3 regions of the Pseudomonas batumici genome follow, and region 2 is predicted to be linked to each of the others. Evidence: predicted binding sites of a transcription regulator. Region 2 holds the regulator's gene; each other region holds the start of a gene.
What was found. Region 2 encodes FliA, which starts transcription of late flagellar genes. Its sites were predicted from a motif close to CTAAAGTTTNNNNNNNNNNNGCCGNTAA; they were not measured.

Region 1 (5,860 bases), 3.2 Mb from region 2:
TCGGCGTTGGCGATGTTACTGGCGACGGTGTTCAGGCGAGTGGTCTGGGCACTCATGCCGGTACCGGCAATGTTGAAAACGCTGGACAGGGACATGACTTATTCTCCACGCAGGGCTGAAACCAGCCCTTTGAATCGTGCGTTCAGCAGGGTGAAGCTGGCCTGGAAGTCGACCGAGTTCTTCGCATAGTTCGATTGCTCGATCTGCGCATCCACGGTGTTCTGGTCGATCGACGGCTGCATCGGTGTGCGGTACTGCAGCGTGGCATCGCCGTTGCTCAGACCCTGGGCTTCGATATGGCGGGCATTGGTGGTGTTCAGCGCAAAGCTGCCGTTCTGGGCCTTTTCGCTCTGCTCGGCGAGCACCGAGGAGAAATCCATGTCCCGTGCCTTGTAGTTCGGGGTATCGGCGTTGGCGATGTTGTTCGCCAGAACTTCGGCGCGCTGGGCGCGGAAGGCCAGGGCTTGCTCATGGATACCGAGCGCTTTATCGAAGTTGATGCTCATGTCGGGAAACCTTTAGCGGGTTGACCTGGTTTTTTGGAACAGGCTGTTCGTTGCAAGTGACAAAGCAAGGCTCATGCCAGCTTTTCAATGCTTGTAAATCAAGGGCTTGCAGGCAGATGGCGAGCGGCAATGCCAGAAAAGCGGCAAGGCATTTCCGCCGAGCGCCGGTAAAGCGGCAAAACAAGCCAGAAAAAAAAACGGGAACCCGCTGGGGTTCCCGTCTTTTTGTCCTGCTTGCCGCTTACTTGGCCTGGTAGATGATCCCCGGGCTGCACTGCACCATCTGATAGTGATCCGGCAGACCGTTCAGGGCTTCCGATGCCCCGAGGTACAGGTAGCCGCCCGGCTTCAGGGTGCCGTGGATACGCAGCAGAATGTCCTTCTTCACTTCAGCGGAGAAGTAGATCAACACGTTGCGGCAGAACACGATGTCGAACTTGCCCAGGCTCGCATAGCTGTCCAACAGGTTGAACGAGCGAAACTCCACTCGACTCCTGATCGGCGCCTTGACCGCCCAGCGCCCCGGTCCCTTGGGATCGAAGTAACGCTGCAGGCGCTCGGGCGACAGGCCGCGGCCAATAGCCAGACTGTCGTATTCACCGCTCTTGCAGTTGGTGAGCATCAGCCCGGACAGGTCGGTGGCGACAATCTGCGCGCCGCCCTTCAACTGCCCCATGTTGGTCCGCTCGAACTCATCGATCGACATCGAGATCGAATAGGGCTCCTGCCCCGACGAGCACGCGGCCGACCAGATCCGCAGACGCTGGCCAGGACTGGCCTTGATCATTTCCGGCAACACCTTGTTCTTCAGGACCTCGAAGGGATAGGTGTCACGAAACCACAGGGTTTCGTTGGTGGTCATGGCATCCACCACCTGCTCGCGCAAACCGCTGCGTGGCTGGGTCTGGATCCGCTGAACCAGCTCGCCCAGGGACTTGAGCCCCTGCTGCTCCATCAGTTTATTGAGACGGCTGGAAACCAGATACTGCTTGTTTTCACCGAGCAGAATGCCACAGGCCTTTTCCAGGAAGACCCGGAACTGTTCGAAATCCAAATTACCCGTAGACAAATGATGCCGCCTCTACAATCGTTGGTACCGCCGGGAACGGAGGTTCCCGGTCGCTTATTCTGCCGCCTTGATCCGACCGACCACCCGGGCTGCCAGGTCATCGGGACGGAACTTGGCCAGGAAGTCATCGGCGCCGACCTTCTTGACCATCGCCTGGTTGAAGACCCCTGACAAGGAAGTATGCAGGATGATATGAAGTTTTTGCATGCGTGGATCGTTGCGGATCTCGGCCGTGAGGGTGTAACCGTCCATTTCGGGCATTTCGATGTCGGAGATCATCATCAGGAATTCCTCTTCCGGCTTCTTGCCCTCGTCGACCAGCTTGCGCAGGTAATCCAACGCCTGCCGGCCGTCGTTCAACGCCACCACTTCCACGCCCACGGTCTGCAGGCAACGCGTGACCTGCTTGCGCGCCACCGATGAGTCATCCACCGTCAGCACCCGCATCGAAATCGCCTTGGCCTGGGTCTCGACATCGACCACCCCATGGGAAATCGATTCGGAGGTCGGCGACACCTCGGCGAGGATCTTCTCGACGTCGATGATTTCCACCAACTGGTTGTCGATCCGGGTCACGGCGGTCAGGTAGTGATCGCGTCCGGTGCCCTTGGGCGGCGGATGGATCTCTTCCCAGTTCATATTGACGATGCGCTCCACCGATTTCACCAGGAAACCCTGGGTCTTGGTGTTGTACTCGGTAATGATCACAAACGGATTACTTTGATCCTGGAGCCCACCCGCCCCGGTGGCCATCGCCAGATCCAGGATGGGAATGGTCGCCCCACGGATATTCGCCACACCACAGACCACCGGGCTGGATTTGGGCATCAGGGTCAGCTTGGGGCACTGCAGCACCTCCCGCACCTTGAAGACGTTGATCCCGTACAACTGCTGACCATCCAGGCGAAACAACAACAGCTCGAGGCGGTTCTGCCCGACCAGTTGCGTACGCTGGTTCACCGAATCCATCACACCCGCCATACCAGCCACCTCTTACCAAGCTTCATGATCCGACGCCTCTGCGGCATTAAACGGCACGAGCCTTGCTTTTTATACTGTTATGAAAGCACAAACGACATTTTTTCGACGCCTGACCTCACAGTACCGCAGATTGCTCTGGGTCTTGGCGGCTTTATGCTGTCTGAACCCCGGCGGCCCTGCCCTTGCTGAGTCGGCGACCCTGCCTGATCAGCTTATCGGCGTGACCCAAGGCTTTCTTGAGTTCACCGTAGAAGACTATCTGGCTACCAGTCAAACCGAAGGGCGCTACGAAATCCAGGTCAACCAGCTCGATCCCCGTTTGCGCATGGCCGCCTGTGACAAGGAATTGACAGCCACCCTGGAAAGCCCGGCCACCCCCATTGGCCGCGTCACGGTCAAGGTTCGCTGTGAAGGCAGCTCGCCCTGGACCGTGTTCGTACCGGCCCAGGTCAAGCTGTTCCGCAATGTGGTGGTCACCACACGCCCCCTCAAGCGCGCCGGCATCATCGAACCCGGTGACGTCACCCTGCGTGAGCGCGACATCAGCCTGAACAACCAGGGCTTCCTGACGTCCACGGACGAAGCCATCGGACAGAAACTTGTCCGACCAATGGTCATGGACCAGGTCGTCACCCTGGTCCATCTGGAACAGGCCGAGGTGGTCCGCAAGGGTGATCAGGTGGTCATCAGCGCGACGAGCGGTGGCCTGGTGGTCAAGATGCCGGGTGAAGCCCTGTCCAACGGCGGCCTGAACGAGCAGATCAGGATCAAGAACCTGAATTCCCAACGCGTGATCAAGGCCCGGGTGACCGCGCCGGGACAAGTGGAGGTCGCCTTGTAGGGAACTGGCGCTAAGCGAAAGCTTTTCCTAAACTGTGCTCCAGACAGCGACACCGCCATCACGTGGGGCTCATTCTCATATGAGCCTAAAGTTTTACCGGGTATGGCCGAAAACAAGGCAAGCGTCCAAATACCCAGAGGTTTTTTCATCATGGTCATCGATTTCAGTCGTTTGAATAACGCCCCGTCACTGACAGGCAGTACGCGCACCAGCGCCAGCAAGGAAGCCGACAGTTCCGGCAAATCCGCGTCCGTGAACACGCAGGCGGCAGCGGTCAGCCAAAGCGGGGAATCGGTACACCTCAGTAATGAGGCTCAGCAGTTGCAACAAGTCACTGACAAGCTGCGCAATCAACCTGTTGTCAACAGCGCCCGTGTGGCCGAGTTGAAGCAGGCGATTGCCGATGGCAGCTACAAGGTCGACAGCAACCGCGTAGCCAGCAAATTGCTCAACTTCGAAGCCCAGCGCTAGGCTCCGGCCTGCGTCAGGCTTTTGGACGCTTAAAAACCAAGGCCAGCCATGCACGACAACACGCTACTGCAACTGATCACCGACGATTTTGCTCCCGCTCAAGACCTGCTTGAGTTGCTGCGCGCCGAATCCCTGGCGCTCCATGGTCGCAATATGTTGGAGCTGGAAGATATTCTGGCTCGCAAGCAAGCGCTGATCATTCTGCTGGAACAGCATGGCCGCAAACGCAGCCAGGTACTCGCCGGCCTCAATTTGCCCACCAACCGCGCCGGCCTGGAACAGCTCGCCGCGCAGTCCGGTATCGGCGAACAATTGCTGAGCCAGAGCGATGTGCTGACCCAATTGCTGGCCGAATGCCAAGCCGCCAACGAGCTCAACGGTCGTAATATCCAGGTTCAACAAGCGACAACCGCAAACCAGTTGAAGATCCTGACCGGCGGTGAAACACCTGCCCTCTATGATGCGCGCGGCTCGACAGCGAAGTCTGTGAAGCCACGCCCACTCAGTCAGGCTTGAATCGGGCCTTGCGCGTGCTCTACCAAGGCGTGCAACATGCTGGCAAAATGCTAGCCTGTGCGTGCAGTCGTATTTTGTCTGGAGATTGATGAACCGTGTCCAATGCCCCAAGCGCGGATGATGCTCCGCAGCCACCCAAGGTGCTTAGCACGCCCCTGGAAATTTCCGCCAACTTGCGGATGCTGCAGGAAAGTCATGACCCGCTGATCATCACCTTTCATGAGCGCAGCCAACGCTTCCAGAGCTTTGTGATCGATGTCGACCGCGAAGCCGGCACCCTGGCCCTGGACGAAATGATCCCTCGCGACGGAGAGCGCTTCCTCTCCGCCGGCGAACCCTTCCGGATCGAAGGCTTCCATGAAGGCGTGCGCATCGCCTGGGAACAACCGCAACCCATGACCATCGACGAGACCAACGGTTGCTACCGTGGCTCGATGCCCGATGAAGTGGTCTATCACCAACGTCGCAATGCCTTCCGCGCCGCCCTGAAGCTGACTGCACTGGTCAATGTCGAACTGGGCGGCGAGAAGCTCAAGACACCGGTGAACGGCAAGTTGCTGGACATTTCCGCCACCGGCTGCAAGCTGCGTTTCGACGGTGATATTTCCGACCGCCTGCAACTGGGCCAGGTCTACGAGCGCTTCATTGCCGCCCTGCCCTATGGCCCCATGACCGCCCCCGTGGAACTGCGTCACCTGCACTTCGAGGAAAGGATCAACACCACCTTCGCCGGCGTGCGCTTCCACAACATGAGCGGCCTGGTCCAACGCCAGGTCGAGCGCTTCGTCTATCAGTTGCAGCGTGAAGCGCGGCGCTTCGACAAAGACGACTTCTGACCCGGCAGCCGCCAGGAAAAACGGGCCACCCTCATCAGGTGGCCCGTTTTTTTTATGCTCGCCGCCTCAGTTGCTCGACTTGTGCGCCGGCTCCGGGTCCGACTCGTCCACCTCGGATACCGCCTCGACCTCGTGCTGTGCGCGCGCGACACCGTCGCACATCTGGTCGAGCACGATCTGCTCATCGACCCGCGGGTCAAGCGCGGCACCCAGCGGCGACATGGCTTCCGGCACGACCACCTGCTGCTGCAGCGGCGCATCCTCGACTTGATGCAGGTGGGTCACCGCCTGCGGCCGGATCCGCCAGACCAGCATCAAGGCGAAGAAACTGAAAAACGCGTAGAGCATCTGGCTGCCGAACAGCTTCATCAGCACACCGGCCACCAGGGGCCCGATGCTTGCGCCGATGCCATAGGTCATCAGCAGCATGGCCGTCAGCGAAACGCGCCGATCGCCCTCGATATGGTCGTTGGAAAACGCCACCGCCAGTGGATACAGGCAGAACTGCAGCAAGGACACCACAAAGCCCGCGACGAACAGTACCTCCAGCGGCGCATGGGACAGGATCGCCAACGGCAAGGAGGCCAGCGCCAGCAGAAAGGCGATGCTGCGAATCAGCACCGCCCGGTCATAGCGATCC
Region 2 (5,860 bases):
ATCGGCATCTCGTAGTCCATGGTGATCACGTCCGGCTTGAGGGCCAGGGCCTGATCGATGGCTTCTTTACCGTTGGTCGCCGTACCGACGACCTGGATGCTCGTATCCGCCGAAAGGATTTCCGAGACGCGGCGGCGGAAAAACCCCGAATCATCCACCACCAGGACCTTGACTACCATAAACACTCCGTTAGGCACGGCGGCGGCCCTATGCGCCGCCGCCGAACCAGAATCAAATACGCCGTGCGGCGTAACGCTTGAGCATGCTCGGCACATCGAGAATCAGCGCGATGCGGCCGTCACCGGTAATGGTGGCGCCCGACATGCCCGGAGTCCCTTGCAGCATCTTGCCCAGCGGCTTGATGACCACTTCTTCCTGGCCCACCAACTGGTCGACGACGAAGCCGATCCGCTGGGTGCCCACCGAAAGGATCACCACATGGCCCTCGCGCTGCTCTTCGTGAGCGGCCGAGCTGACCAGCCAGCGCTTGAGGTAGAACAGCGGCAGTGCCTTGTCCCGCACGATCACCACTTCCTGGCCGTCGACCACGTTGGTGCGCGACAGGTCGAGGTGGAAGATCTCGTTGACGTTGACCAGCGGGAAAGCGAAGGCCTGGTTGCCGAGCATGACCATCAGGGTCGGCATGATCGCCAGGGTCAACGGGACCTTGATGACGATCTTCGAGCCCTTGCCCTTGGTCGAGTAGATGTTGATGGTGCCGTTGAGCTGGGCGATCTTGGTTTTCACCACGTCCATGCCCACGCCACGGCCGGACACGTCGGAAATCTCGGTCTTGGTCGAGAAGCCCGGGGCGAAGATCAGGTTGAAGCAGTCGGTCTCGCTCAGGCGATCGGCCGCATCCTTGTCCATCAGGCCCTTCTTCACCGCGATGCTGCGCAGCACGTCGGCGTCCATGCCCTTGCCGTCATCGGAGATGGACAGCAGGATGTGGTCGCCTTCCTGCTCGGCGGAGAGCACTACGCGACCGCTGCGGGACTTGCCCATGGCTTCGCGGTCGGCCGGTTCTTCGATACCGTGGTCGACCGAGTTGCGCACCAAGTGGACCAGCGGGTCGGCCAAGGCCTCGACCAGGTTCTTGTCCAGGTCGGTCTCTTCACCCACCAGTTCCAGGTTGATCTCTTTCTTCAACTGCCGGGCCAGGTCGCGAACCAGGCGCGGGAAGCGGCCGAAGACTTTCTTGATCGGCTGCATGCGGGTTTTCATCACCGCGGTCTGCAGGTCGGCGGTCACCACGTCGAGGTTGGACACGGCCTTGGACATGGCTTCATCGCCGCTGTTCAAGCCCAGGCGCACCAGGCGGTTACGCACCAGCACCAGTTCGCCGACCATGTTCATGATCTCGTCCAGGCGCGCGGTATCGACCCGCACGGTGGTTTCCGCTTCGCTGGCGACCGGCTTTTCGCCAGAGGCCGCGGCGGCAGGTGCCGGAGCCCGGGCAGGCGCAGGTGCGGCCGCGGCAGCCGGTGCTGCTGTCGCCTTGGCGGGTGCCGGCGCAGGCGCCGCTGCCGGAGCGGGTGCCTTGGCGGCAGGCGCGGCAGTCGGTTTGCTGGCGACCGGCGTGGCCACTGCAGCCACTGCGGCGGTCGCGGTAGTCGCGGCCACTTCGGTGAACTTGCCCTTGCCATGCAGCTCGTCGAGCAGGGATTCGAACTCCTGGTCGGTGATCAGGTCATCGCCCTTGGCACCCGTGACTTCAGACGCCTGGGCCGAGGCCGCAGCCGTATCGAGGGCGTCGACCTTGAACGAGCCCTTGCCATGCAACTGGTCCAGCAAGGCTTCGAATTCATCGTCGGTAATATCGCTGCTTTCGGTTGCATCGGGCGTTGCGCCGGATGCCGCCGGTTGAGCCGGCGTCGCCACCGCATCGGGGGCGAACTGGCCCTTGCCGTGCAACTGGTCGAGCAAGGATTCGAACTCGGCGTCGGTGATCTCATCACTGCCGGCCTCGCCTTCCACCGCGGCAACGGCTTGCGGCGCCTCGGCTTCGGCCTTGACGCTGTTCAGGGAGTCGAGCAGCAATTCGAATTCGTTGTCGGTGATGTCGCCGGACTCGCTTTCAGCGACCGGTTCAGGCTCCACGACCTCGGCCACTGGCGCGGCCACCTCTTCGGCACCCGCCGGTTCCGCCAGGCGCGCCAAGGCCGCCAGCAACTCCGGGGTCGCCGGGGTGATCGGGCCGCGCTCACGCACTTCGCTGAACATGCTGTTCACTGCATCCAGCGCTTCCAGGACCACGTCCATCAGTTCCGCATCGACGCGCCGCTCACCCTTGCGCAGGATGTCGAACACGTTCTCGGCGATGTGGCAGCACTCCACCAGCTCGTTGAGCTGGAGGAAGCCGGCGCCCCCTTTTACAGTGTGAAAACCGCGAAAGATTGCATTGAGCAGATCCGCATCATCCGGTCGGCTTTCCAGCTCGACCAGTTGTTCGGACAGTTGCTCCAGAATCTCGCCGGCCTCAACCAGGAAATCCTGAAGGATCTCTTCATCGGCGCCGAAGCTCATGTGTTTGGGTGCTCCTAGAATCCAAGACTGGAAAGCAAATCGTCGACATCGTCCTGACCGGATACAACGTCTTCACGTTTATCGGCATGAATCTGCGGACCTACACCCTTGGCCAGCTCTTTTTGCTGATCTTTTTCGGCGAGGATGGCTTCGCGGTCATGTTCGATACCGGCAAAGCGGTCGACCTGACTGGCCATCAGCACCAGCTTGAGCAGATTGCTTTCCACTTCGGTGACCATCTGGGTCACGCGCTTGATCACCTGGCCGGTAAGGTCCTGGTAGTCCTGGGCCAGCAGAATGTCGTTCAGGTCGCTCGACACGGCACGGGTCTCCTGCTCGCTGCGGGACAGGAAACCGTCGACCCGCCGCGCCAGCTCGCGAAACTCCTGGGCATCGACTTCGCGCCGCATGAAACGGCTCCAGTCGGTGCTCAATGCCTTGGCTTCCTCATGCAGGCCACTGACCCGCGGGGTCGCGCTCTCCACCAGGTCCATGGTGCGGTTGGCCGCAGCCTCGGTCAGCCTGACCACATAGGACAGGCGCTCGGTGGCGTCGGTGATCTGCGACACTTCCTCGGCCTGCGGCATATGCGGGTCGATCTGGAAGTTGACAATGGCACTGTGCAATTCGCGGGTGAGCTTGCCGACTTCCAGGTACAGGCCACGGTCACGGGTCTGATTCAGCTCATGGATCATTTGCACCGCGTCACCGAACCGGCCTTTTTCAAGGCTGTCGACCAGTTCGCGGGCATGTTTTTTCAGGGTTAATTCAAAATCACCCAGTGAAGATTCGTTGTGCTCCATAGCGCCCCCGTGGTGGACATCATCAGCCGATGCGTTCGAAGATTTTCTCGATCTTCTCTTTCAACGCCTGGGCCGTGAATGGTTTGACCACATAGCCGTTTACACCGGCCTGGGCAGCTTCGATGATCTGCTCGCGCTTGGCTTCGGCGGTGACCATCAACACCGGCAGGTGCTTGAGCTTTTCATCGGCGCGTACGTGACGCAGCAGGTCGATGCCGGTCATGCCGGGCATGTTCCAGTCAGTCACCAGAAAGTCGATGCTACCGCTGTTGAGGACGGGAATCGCGGTGGTACCGTCGTCCGCCTCGACCGTGTTGGTGAACCCGAGGTCACGCAACAGGTTCTTGATGATCCGCCGCATCGTTGAAAAATCGTCAACGATGAGGATTTTCATGTTCTTGTCCAATTCGACCTCCAAGCAGTCTTAAACGCGTTCAGCACCTGAACGCGCTGTTCAATCAATCCGGCACAGCACTCAACGACTGCATGGAAACCCCATCCGGCCGAGTCACCGCCAGGGCGTCAAACGCCATGCCGATCTCGTTCGCAGTGTTCCCAAACCGCCTCAGCGCGCTCGCCACTCCCCCAAACGCCCCCGCAAGCGGGCCGCGCACTGGCTGTGTAACTGGCTGACTCGCGACTCGCTGACCCCCAGCACCTCACCAATCTCCTTGAGGTTCAGCTCCTCGTCGTAGTACAGCGCCAACACCAGTCGCTCACGCTCCGGCAAATTGGCAATCGCATCCGCCAGCGCCGCCTGGAAGCGTTCATCTTCCAGGTCGCGCGACGGCTCGAGATGAGCACTCGCACCGTCCTCATGCAGCCCTTCATGCTCGCCGTCCTGCAACAGGTCGTCGAAACTGAACAGGCGGCTGCCCAAGGTATCGTTCAAAATCCCGTAATAATCGTCGAGACTCAATTGGAGTTCGGCTGCAACCTCGTGATCTTTAGCGTCACGACCGGTTTTTGCTTCAATTGCACGAATTGCGTCACTGACCATGCGGGTGTTGCGGTGAACCGAACGCGGCGCCCAGTCGCCCTTGCGCACTTCATCGAGCATCGCGCCACGGATACGAATGCCGGCATAGGTCTCGAAACTGGCCCCCTTGCTCGAGTCGTACTTGGTCGAGACTTCCAGCAGGCCGATCATCCCGGCCTGGATCAGATCCTCGACCTGGACGCTGGCCGGCAGGCGTGCCAGCAGGTGATAGGCGATACGTTTGACCAACGGCGCATAACGTTCAATCAATTCATACTGGCTGTCACGCGACGACTTGGAATACATGCGATAGCCACTGGCAGTCATAGCACCGGTCCCGCACTCGTTTGATGCACCAGACGCTCGACGAAAAACTCCAGGTGCCCCGCGGGTTGGCGGGCAGCGGCCAGGTGTCGACCTTCTGGGCAATAGCCTTGAACGCCAAGGCGCATTTCGAACGAGGGAATGCCTCATAGACCGCACGCTGCTTTTGCACGGCCTTGCGCACGCACTCGTCATAAGGAACGGCGCCGACGTATTGTAGGGCCACATCGAGGAAGCGGTCCGTGACCTTGGTCAACTTGGCGAACAGGTTGCGGCCTTCCTGCGGGCTCTGGGCCATGTTGGCCAGCACCCGGAAGCGGTTCATGCCGTAGTCGCGGTTGAGCAGCTTGATCAAGGCGTAGGCGTCGGTGATCGAGGTCGGCTCGTCGCAGACCACCAGCAGCACTTCCTGGGCCGCGCGGACAAAGCTGACCACCGACTCGCCAATGCCCGCGGCGGTGTCGATCACCAGCACGTCGAGGTTGTCGCCGATGTCGCTGAAGGCCTGGATCAGGCCCGCATGCTGCGCCGGGCTCAGGTGCACCATGCTCTGGGTGCCCGAGGCCGCGGGCACGATACGAATCCCGCCCGGACCTTGCAGCAGCACATCGCGCAGTTCGCAGCGCCCCTCGACCACGTCGGCCAGGGTGCGTTTGGGGGTCAGGCCCAGCAGCACATCGACATTCGCCAGTCCCAGATCGGCATCCAGCAGCATGACGCGCCGGCCGAGCTCAGCCAGCGCCAGGGATAAATTCACTGACACGTTGGTCTTCCCGACGCCACCTTTGCCGCCGGTCACCGCGATCACCTGTACGGGATGCATGCTGCCCATGTTCTCTTCTTACCTTGTCTTGCTTAGACGGAAGGCCACATAAGTGGCTGCGCGGTCACTTGCCGGAACAACGCGTGGCAGACCCTCGATGGAGGTCGTTTGCAACGTCTTCATACTCATCTCAGCCCACCCGTTTGGACGGGCTGTGGTAGATGTCAGCGAACATATCGGCCATGGCCTCCTCGCTGGGCTCTTCCTGCATTTGTACACTGACCGCCCTGGACACCAACTGATGCCGGCGCGGCAGGTGCAGGTCATCCGGAATGCGCGGCCCGTCGGTCAGATAGGCCACCGGCAACTCGTGACTGATGGCCAGGCTCAGCACTTCGCCGAGGCTCGCCGTTTCATCAAGCTTAGTCAGGATGCAACCGGCCAGCCCGCAGCGCTTGTAACTGT
Region 3 (5,860 bases), 3.0 Mb from region 2:
AGGATAAACACCCCATCCCCAGGGGATTTCATCAGGGTATCCGGCAAAACGACATCATCTTGGCTCGCCTTGCAGATTCAAACATTAGAACGCAAGGTGATGCGTGTCTAATGGATTTCTGCAACAAGAAATAATGAGACCGCCCCTTGCAAAGCCACCCCTCGACACGTGGCATGCCCCTGATCCATGCCCGTGCGCCGTCACGTCCGGCGCAGCGGGGCTGGCAGCCAGGTGCACCGCAGCCGCGCCGGAGATCGGTCGAGAAAATTTTTATAAAACCTCCCGGCATACACATAAGTAAGGACGGCATTATCAAAAAGACGTTTACTCTAATACCGGGTCACCGGAAACGTTTGACAACGCATACGCGCCCTCTGCCCATCAATACACAGTTCACCTTGAGTTGCGCAGTTTCCATAAACCTTGAGCGTCAACGCTATCTCCCCCTCGCCCTTTAAAGACTCCAATCCATGATCGATAAAAATAACAGGAAACGGACTACGCCCCGCCCAGAACACTTACCTTCAACTCCAAGATGACAGCCCGAAAGCAAAACCCTCTCTCTTGATCCTTTCTTTCCAGGCTGCAAACTCGCTACTTGCTGATCCGCTTCAATACTTTCGAACAACACCAATCACTTATACAACTCATCAAACCGAACGACATTAGCAAAGGTCTATCCTACGACTCGGACGAGCAGGCCATATATAATGAACGACCACACATTCAAAAAGCATCTCACCCCGCAGAGAAACCTGGATCTTGACCTGGACCTGGCCATCGACGACTTCCTCAAACGCGGCGGCACCATTGATCGCGTACAGGGACCCGTTTGCGCCCAGACCCTCGTGGAGGCTGGCAATCACCTCACTGCGCCGGAGGAAGAGGAACAGGAAAGAACACGCAAGACCGAACTGCTGCGCGAGCTGATTACCAAGGGCGCGGGCATCTCCGCACTCCAGTACTCCCTCAAGATGAACAAGAGTGAGATAAAGCGCATGGCGCGGGAAAACGGTCTGAAGATCGTCCAAAGCCGCTCGCTGCACCTCACGCGCAAATATCGGGCAGCACAAACGGCCACGGCGGAGTTTGCGCAAGATGCCATTGCCGGACATGCCATGCACTATTGCGCGCTCGGCTACACCGCCATCGAGATCGCGCAAAAGCTCGACCTGACCCTCCGCCAGGTCTGCGAACTGGGCAAGAACTACCGCTTCGAACTCAATCACCGCACCGACAACCGGGATGAATGATATCGTCCTGACCGCAAAAAAAAGCCCCGGCCATCGGCCAGGGCTTTTCAGAGCGGCAATCGATCAGAACAACCGACGGCCCTTGTTCGCCGCAATGCGCATGCGCAGTGCATTGAGCTTGATGAAGCCGGCCGCGTCGGCCTGGTTGTAGGCACCGCCGTCTTCTTCGAAGGTGGCGATGTTGGCATCGAACAGCGACTCGTCGGACTTGCGACCGGTGACGATCACGTTGCCCTTGTACAGCTTCAGGCGAACCACGCCATTCACATGAACCTGGGACGCATCGATCATCTGCTGCAGCATCAGACGCTCAGGGCTCCACCAGTAGCCGGTGTAGATCAGGCTGGCGTACTTGGCCATCAGCTCGTCTTTCAGGTGAGCGACTTCGCGGTCCAGCGTGATCGACTCGATGGCCCGGTGGGCGCGCAACATGATGGTGCCGCCAGGGGTTTCGTAGCAGCCGCGGGACTTCATGCCCACATAGCGGTTCTCGACGATATCCAGACGCCCGATACCATGTTCGCCACCGATACGGTTCAGGGTCGCCAGCACGGTGGCCGGGGTCATTTCGACGCCGTCCAGTGCGACGATATCGCCGTTGCGGTAGGTCAGTTCCAGGTACTGCGGCTTGTCAGGCGCGTTCTCCGGGGAGACGGTCCAACGCCACATGTCTTCTTCGTGCTCGGTCCAGGTATCTTCCAGCACGCCGCCTTCATAGGAGATGTGCAGCAGGTTGGCGTCCATCGAGTACGGGGACTTTTTCTTGCCGTGACGCTCGATCGGGATCCCGTGCTTTTCAGCGTAATCCATCAGCTTTTCACGGGACAGCAGGTCCCATTCACGCCACGGAGCGATCACTTTCACGCCAGGCTTGAGGGCGTAGGCGCCCAGTTCGAAACGCACCTGGTCGTTGCCCTTGCCGGTAGCGCCATGGGAAATGGCGTCGGCGCCGGTTTCGTTGGCGATTTCGATCAGGCGCTTGGCGATCAGCGGACGGGCGATGGAGGTACCCAGCAGGTACTCGCCTTCGTAGACGGTGTTGGCGCGGAACATCGGGAACACGAAATCACGCACGAACTCTTCGCGCAGGTCATCGATGTAGATCTCTTTCACGCCCATGGCTTGCGCCTTGGCACGTGCCGGCTCGACCTCTTCGCCCTGACCCAGGTCCGCGGTGAAGGTCACCACTTCACAGTTATAAGTATCCTGCAGCCACTTGAGGATCACCGAAGTGTCCAGGCCGCCGGAATACGCGAGAACGACCTTGTTTACGTCGGCCATGCCATCACTCCACGGGGTTGTACGGAAAGGCGTCGATTCTACCGCTCAAACCGGTGAATTTACAGAGGCGCGACAGCTTAGGACGGCAAAGCGACAGATAATGTCGAGACGGCGACGAAAACAGCCGCTTCAGGAGGTCTTCGCGGCATTCCCCACGCTGGCCGTGGGGACAGGTGCGGGCGCGGACTTCTCGGCCACCGGGACACGCTCCAGATGGATATTGACCCGGCGATTCTTCGCCCGGTTGGCCGCACTGTTGTTCGGCACCAGCGGATAACGTTCGCCGTGAAAGCGCATGACGATCTGCGATTCGGGGATACCGTTGGCCTTGAAGAAGTCCATGACCGACAGCGCCCGGCGGCGCGACAGGTCGCGGTTGGCCAGGCGATTGCCGGCATTGTCGGAATGCCCGTCGAGTTCGATATGGTTGACGCTCGGGTCGGCCTTGATGAAGTCGAGCATCACCTGCAACTCGGCCTTGGCCTGGGCATCGAGGTCGACGCCGGTGCCGGGAAAGCCGATCTGCGCCTGTTTCACCTGCTCGAAATTCTTCGGCAGCAGTTTGGCGGTGCACTCCTGGTAGTCGCTGTAGGCCTTGCTGAACTTCACCGGCAGCAGGCGTATTTCCGACAGGCCACCGTCTCGCGAGTAGTGACGCACCAGCGGGCTACGGCCCTCCAGCAGACCGCTGACCAGGCGTCCGGCCTGGCCCTGGGAGCTGTTGAACAGCACATCGCCGTTGCCCATCTGCACCGAGCCCAGATTGATGTCACCACGCCCCGGCTGCCACGGCGCCGCCGCCGCCAGCAAGGTCGCCGAACCGCCACCCAGCACGTGGTTATAGGCTTTCAGGCGAAAGGTCACCTGCTCGCCGGCCCGACGCACGAACTCGCCGGTGCCGAAGTCGGTGATCGGCTGGCTCAACCGACACTCGAATTTGTCCCCTTCCACCTTCCACTCGATGCTCTCCAGACGGGTCTGGAAAGTCAGCGCCATGGCGGGCAGGCTGGCGAACATACTGAGCAAGGCTAAATAACGCTGGCGCACGGGAGGCTCCACTGGATATCTACATCGTCAAGACAGGCATGCCGATTCCACGCCCTACTCCTGTGGTATCGGTTGCTCGTGGCAAAACTTGATAGCGAGTGCCTGAAACCGTCTTTTCCGGTAGCATTCCCTCAGTTCGACCCGCCTGGAATCCCCCATGTCCGACCGCCTGACCCTGCTGCGTCCCGACGACTGGCATATCCATCTTCGCGATGGCGCTGCCTTACCTCACACTGTGGCGGATGTTGCGCGCACCTTTGGCCGCGCCATCATCATGCCCAACCTGCTGCCACCGGTGCGCAACGCCGTGGAAGCCGATGCCTATCGCCAGCGCATTCTCGCTGCGCGACCGGCCGGCAGCCGCTTCGAGCCGCTGATGGTGCTCTACCTCACCGATCGGACCCAGCCCGAGGAAATCCGCGCCGCCAAGGCCAGCGGTTTCATCCACGCCGCCAAGCTCTACCCGGCCGGCGCGACCACCAACTCGGATTCGGGCGTGACCAGCGTCGACAAGATTTTCCCGGTCCTGGAGGTCATGGCCGAAGTCGGCATGCCGTTGTTGGTCCATGGCGAGGTCACCCGTGGCGAGGTCGACGTGTTCGACCGCGAGAAACTGTTCATCGACGAACATTTGCGCCGCGTCGTCGAACGCTTCCCGACCCTCAAGGTGGTGTTCGAACACATCACCACGGCGGACGCCGTGCAGTTCGTCAGCGAAGCCCCGGCCAACGTCGGCGCGACCATTACCGCGCACCACCTGCTGTACAACCGCAACCACATGCTGGTGGGCGGTATCCGTCCGCACTTCTACTGCTTGCCGATCCTCAAGCGCGGCACGCACCAGGAAGCCCTGCTCACGGCAGCGACCAGCGGCAATCCGAAGTTTTTCCTCGGCACCGACTCGGCGCCCCACGCCCAGCACGCCAAGGAAGCCGCCTGCGGTTGCGCCGGCTGCTACACCGCCTATGCCGCGATCGAGCTGTACGCCGAGGCCTTCGAACAACGCAACGCGCTGGACAAGCTCGAAGGTTTCGCCAGTGTGTATGGCCCGCGCTTCTACGGCCTGCCGGCGAACACCGACAGCATCACCCTGGTTCGTGAAGAATGGACCGCCCCGACCAGCCTGCCCTTCGGCGAGCTGTCCGTCATCCCGCTGCGCGCCGGTGAAAAACTGCGCTGGCGCCTGCTGGAGGAAACCCTGTGAGTGAAGAGCATTACGACGACGAACTAGAAGGCAACGGCGGCGGTACCGGCTCCCGGCATCCGATGGCCGCGCGCTTTCGCGGCTATCTGCCGGTTGTCGTCGATGTCGAGACCGGTGGTTTCAACGCCGCCACCGACGCCCTGCTGGAAATCGCCGCCACCACCATCGGCATGGACGAAAAAGGCTTTGTGTTCCCGGAACACACCTACTTCTTCCGGGTCGAGCCGTTCGAAGGCGCCAATATCGAAGCGGCGGCCCTGGAGTTCACCGGGATCAAGCTCGACCACCCGCTGCGCATGGCAGTCAGCGAGGAAACCGCGCTGACCGACATTTTCCGTGGCGTGCGCAAGGCCTTGAAGGCCAACGGTTGCAAACGCGCGATCCTGGTCGGCCACAACAGCAGCTTCGACCTGGGCTTCCTCAACGCCGCGGTGGCGCGCCTGGACATGAAGCGCAACCCGTTCCACCCGTTCTCCAGCTTTGACACGGCCAGTCTCGCCGGCCTGGCGTACGGCCAGACCGTGCTGGCCAAGGCCTGCCAGGCCGCCGATATCGACTTCGACGGACGCGAGGCCCACTCGGCCCGCTACGACACGGAGAAGACCGCCGAGCTGTTCTGCGGCATCGTCAACCGCTGGAAGGAAATGGGCGGCTGGGAAGACTACAACGACTGATCCGCTCGGCGAATGATCCGGGCGCCTGAAAATGCCCGCTCTCAAGTCATTCTTGATGACACCGTTTCGTGCCGATAGGCTCCAGGGGTATTGCCTGTCCACTCCTTGAATGCCCGGATAAAGGAATTGACCTCCTGAAATCCAAGGAGATAGGCAATCTCCCCCTGGGAAATGGCGGGGCTGCTCAGGTAATGCTGCGCCAGTTGCTGGCGCGTAGCATTCAGAATATCGGTAAAACTCGTGGACTCGTCGCCTAGTTGCCTCTGCAAGGTGCGCTTGCTGACGGCAAGATGCCTGGCGACGAACACGATCGAATATTCGCCCGCGGGCAATCCCTCCAAGAGTACCGCCCTGACGCGATCACTCATCTTCGCCGTCGAGTCCAGGGAGGACAGTCGCTT

Region 1: the regulator FliA is predicted to act here: its motif matches at 3,483-3,510, upstream of flgM (flagellar biosynthesis anti-sigma factor FlgM).
Region 3: the regulator FliA is predicted to act here: its motif matches at 3,647-3,674, upstream of NUH87_RS23205 (flagellar protein MotY).

What each region holds. Positions count from the first base shown of each region.
Region 1 covers NZ_CP144470.1:5,315,400-5,321,259, reverse strand. Annotated here, with positions in the region: gene flgC (flagellar basal body rod protein FlgC) at 1-95, opposite strand, end outside; gene flgB (flagellar basal body rod protein FlgB) at 99-506, opposite strand; gene cheR (protein-glutamate O-methyltransferase CheR) at 748-1,575, opposite strand; gene NUH87_RS24230 (chemotaxis protein CheV) at 1,630-2,556, opposite strand; gene flgA (flagellar basal body P-ring formation chaperone FlgA) at 2,636-3,397, shown strand; gene flgM (flagellar biosynthesis anti-sigma factor FlgM) at 3,548-3,868, shown strand; gene NUH87_RS24215 (flagella synthesis protein FlgN) at 3,917-4,384, shown strand; gene NUH87_RS24210 (flagellar brake protein) at 4,480-5,220, shown strand; gene NUH87_RS24205 (MFS transporter) at 5,287-5,860, opposite strand, start outside.
Region 2 covers NZ_CP144470.1:2,092,779-2,098,638, forward strand. Annotated here, with positions in the region: gene NUH87_RS09265 (chemotaxis response regulator protein-glutamate methylesterase) at 1-179, opposite strand, end outside; gene NUH87_RS09270 (chemotaxis protein CheA) at 232-2,526, opposite strand; gene NUH87_RS09275 (protein phosphatase CheZ) at 2,541-3,329, opposite strand; gene NUH87_RS09280 (chemotaxis response regulator CheY) at 3,352-3,723, opposite strand; gene fliA (RNA polymerase sigma factor FliA) at 3,895-4,635, opposite strand; partial or broken gene fleN (flagellar synthesis regulator FleN) at 4,632-5,464, opposite strand; gene flhF (flagellar biosynthesis protein FlhF) at 5,586-5,860, opposite strand, start outside.
Region 3 covers NZ_CP144470.1:5,100,169-5,106,028, reverse strand. Annotated here, with positions in the region: gene NUH87_RS23215 (hypothetical protein) at 711-1,253, shown strand; gene NUH87_RS23210 (argininosuccinate synthase) at 1,317-2,534, opposite strand; gene NUH87_RS23205 (flagellar protein MotY) at 2,664-3,581, opposite strand; gene pyrC (dihydroorotase) at 3,739-4,785, shown strand; gene rnt (ribonuclease T) at 4,782-5,459, shown strand; gene NUH87_RS23190 (AraC family transcriptional regulator) at 5,501-5,860, opposite strand, start outside.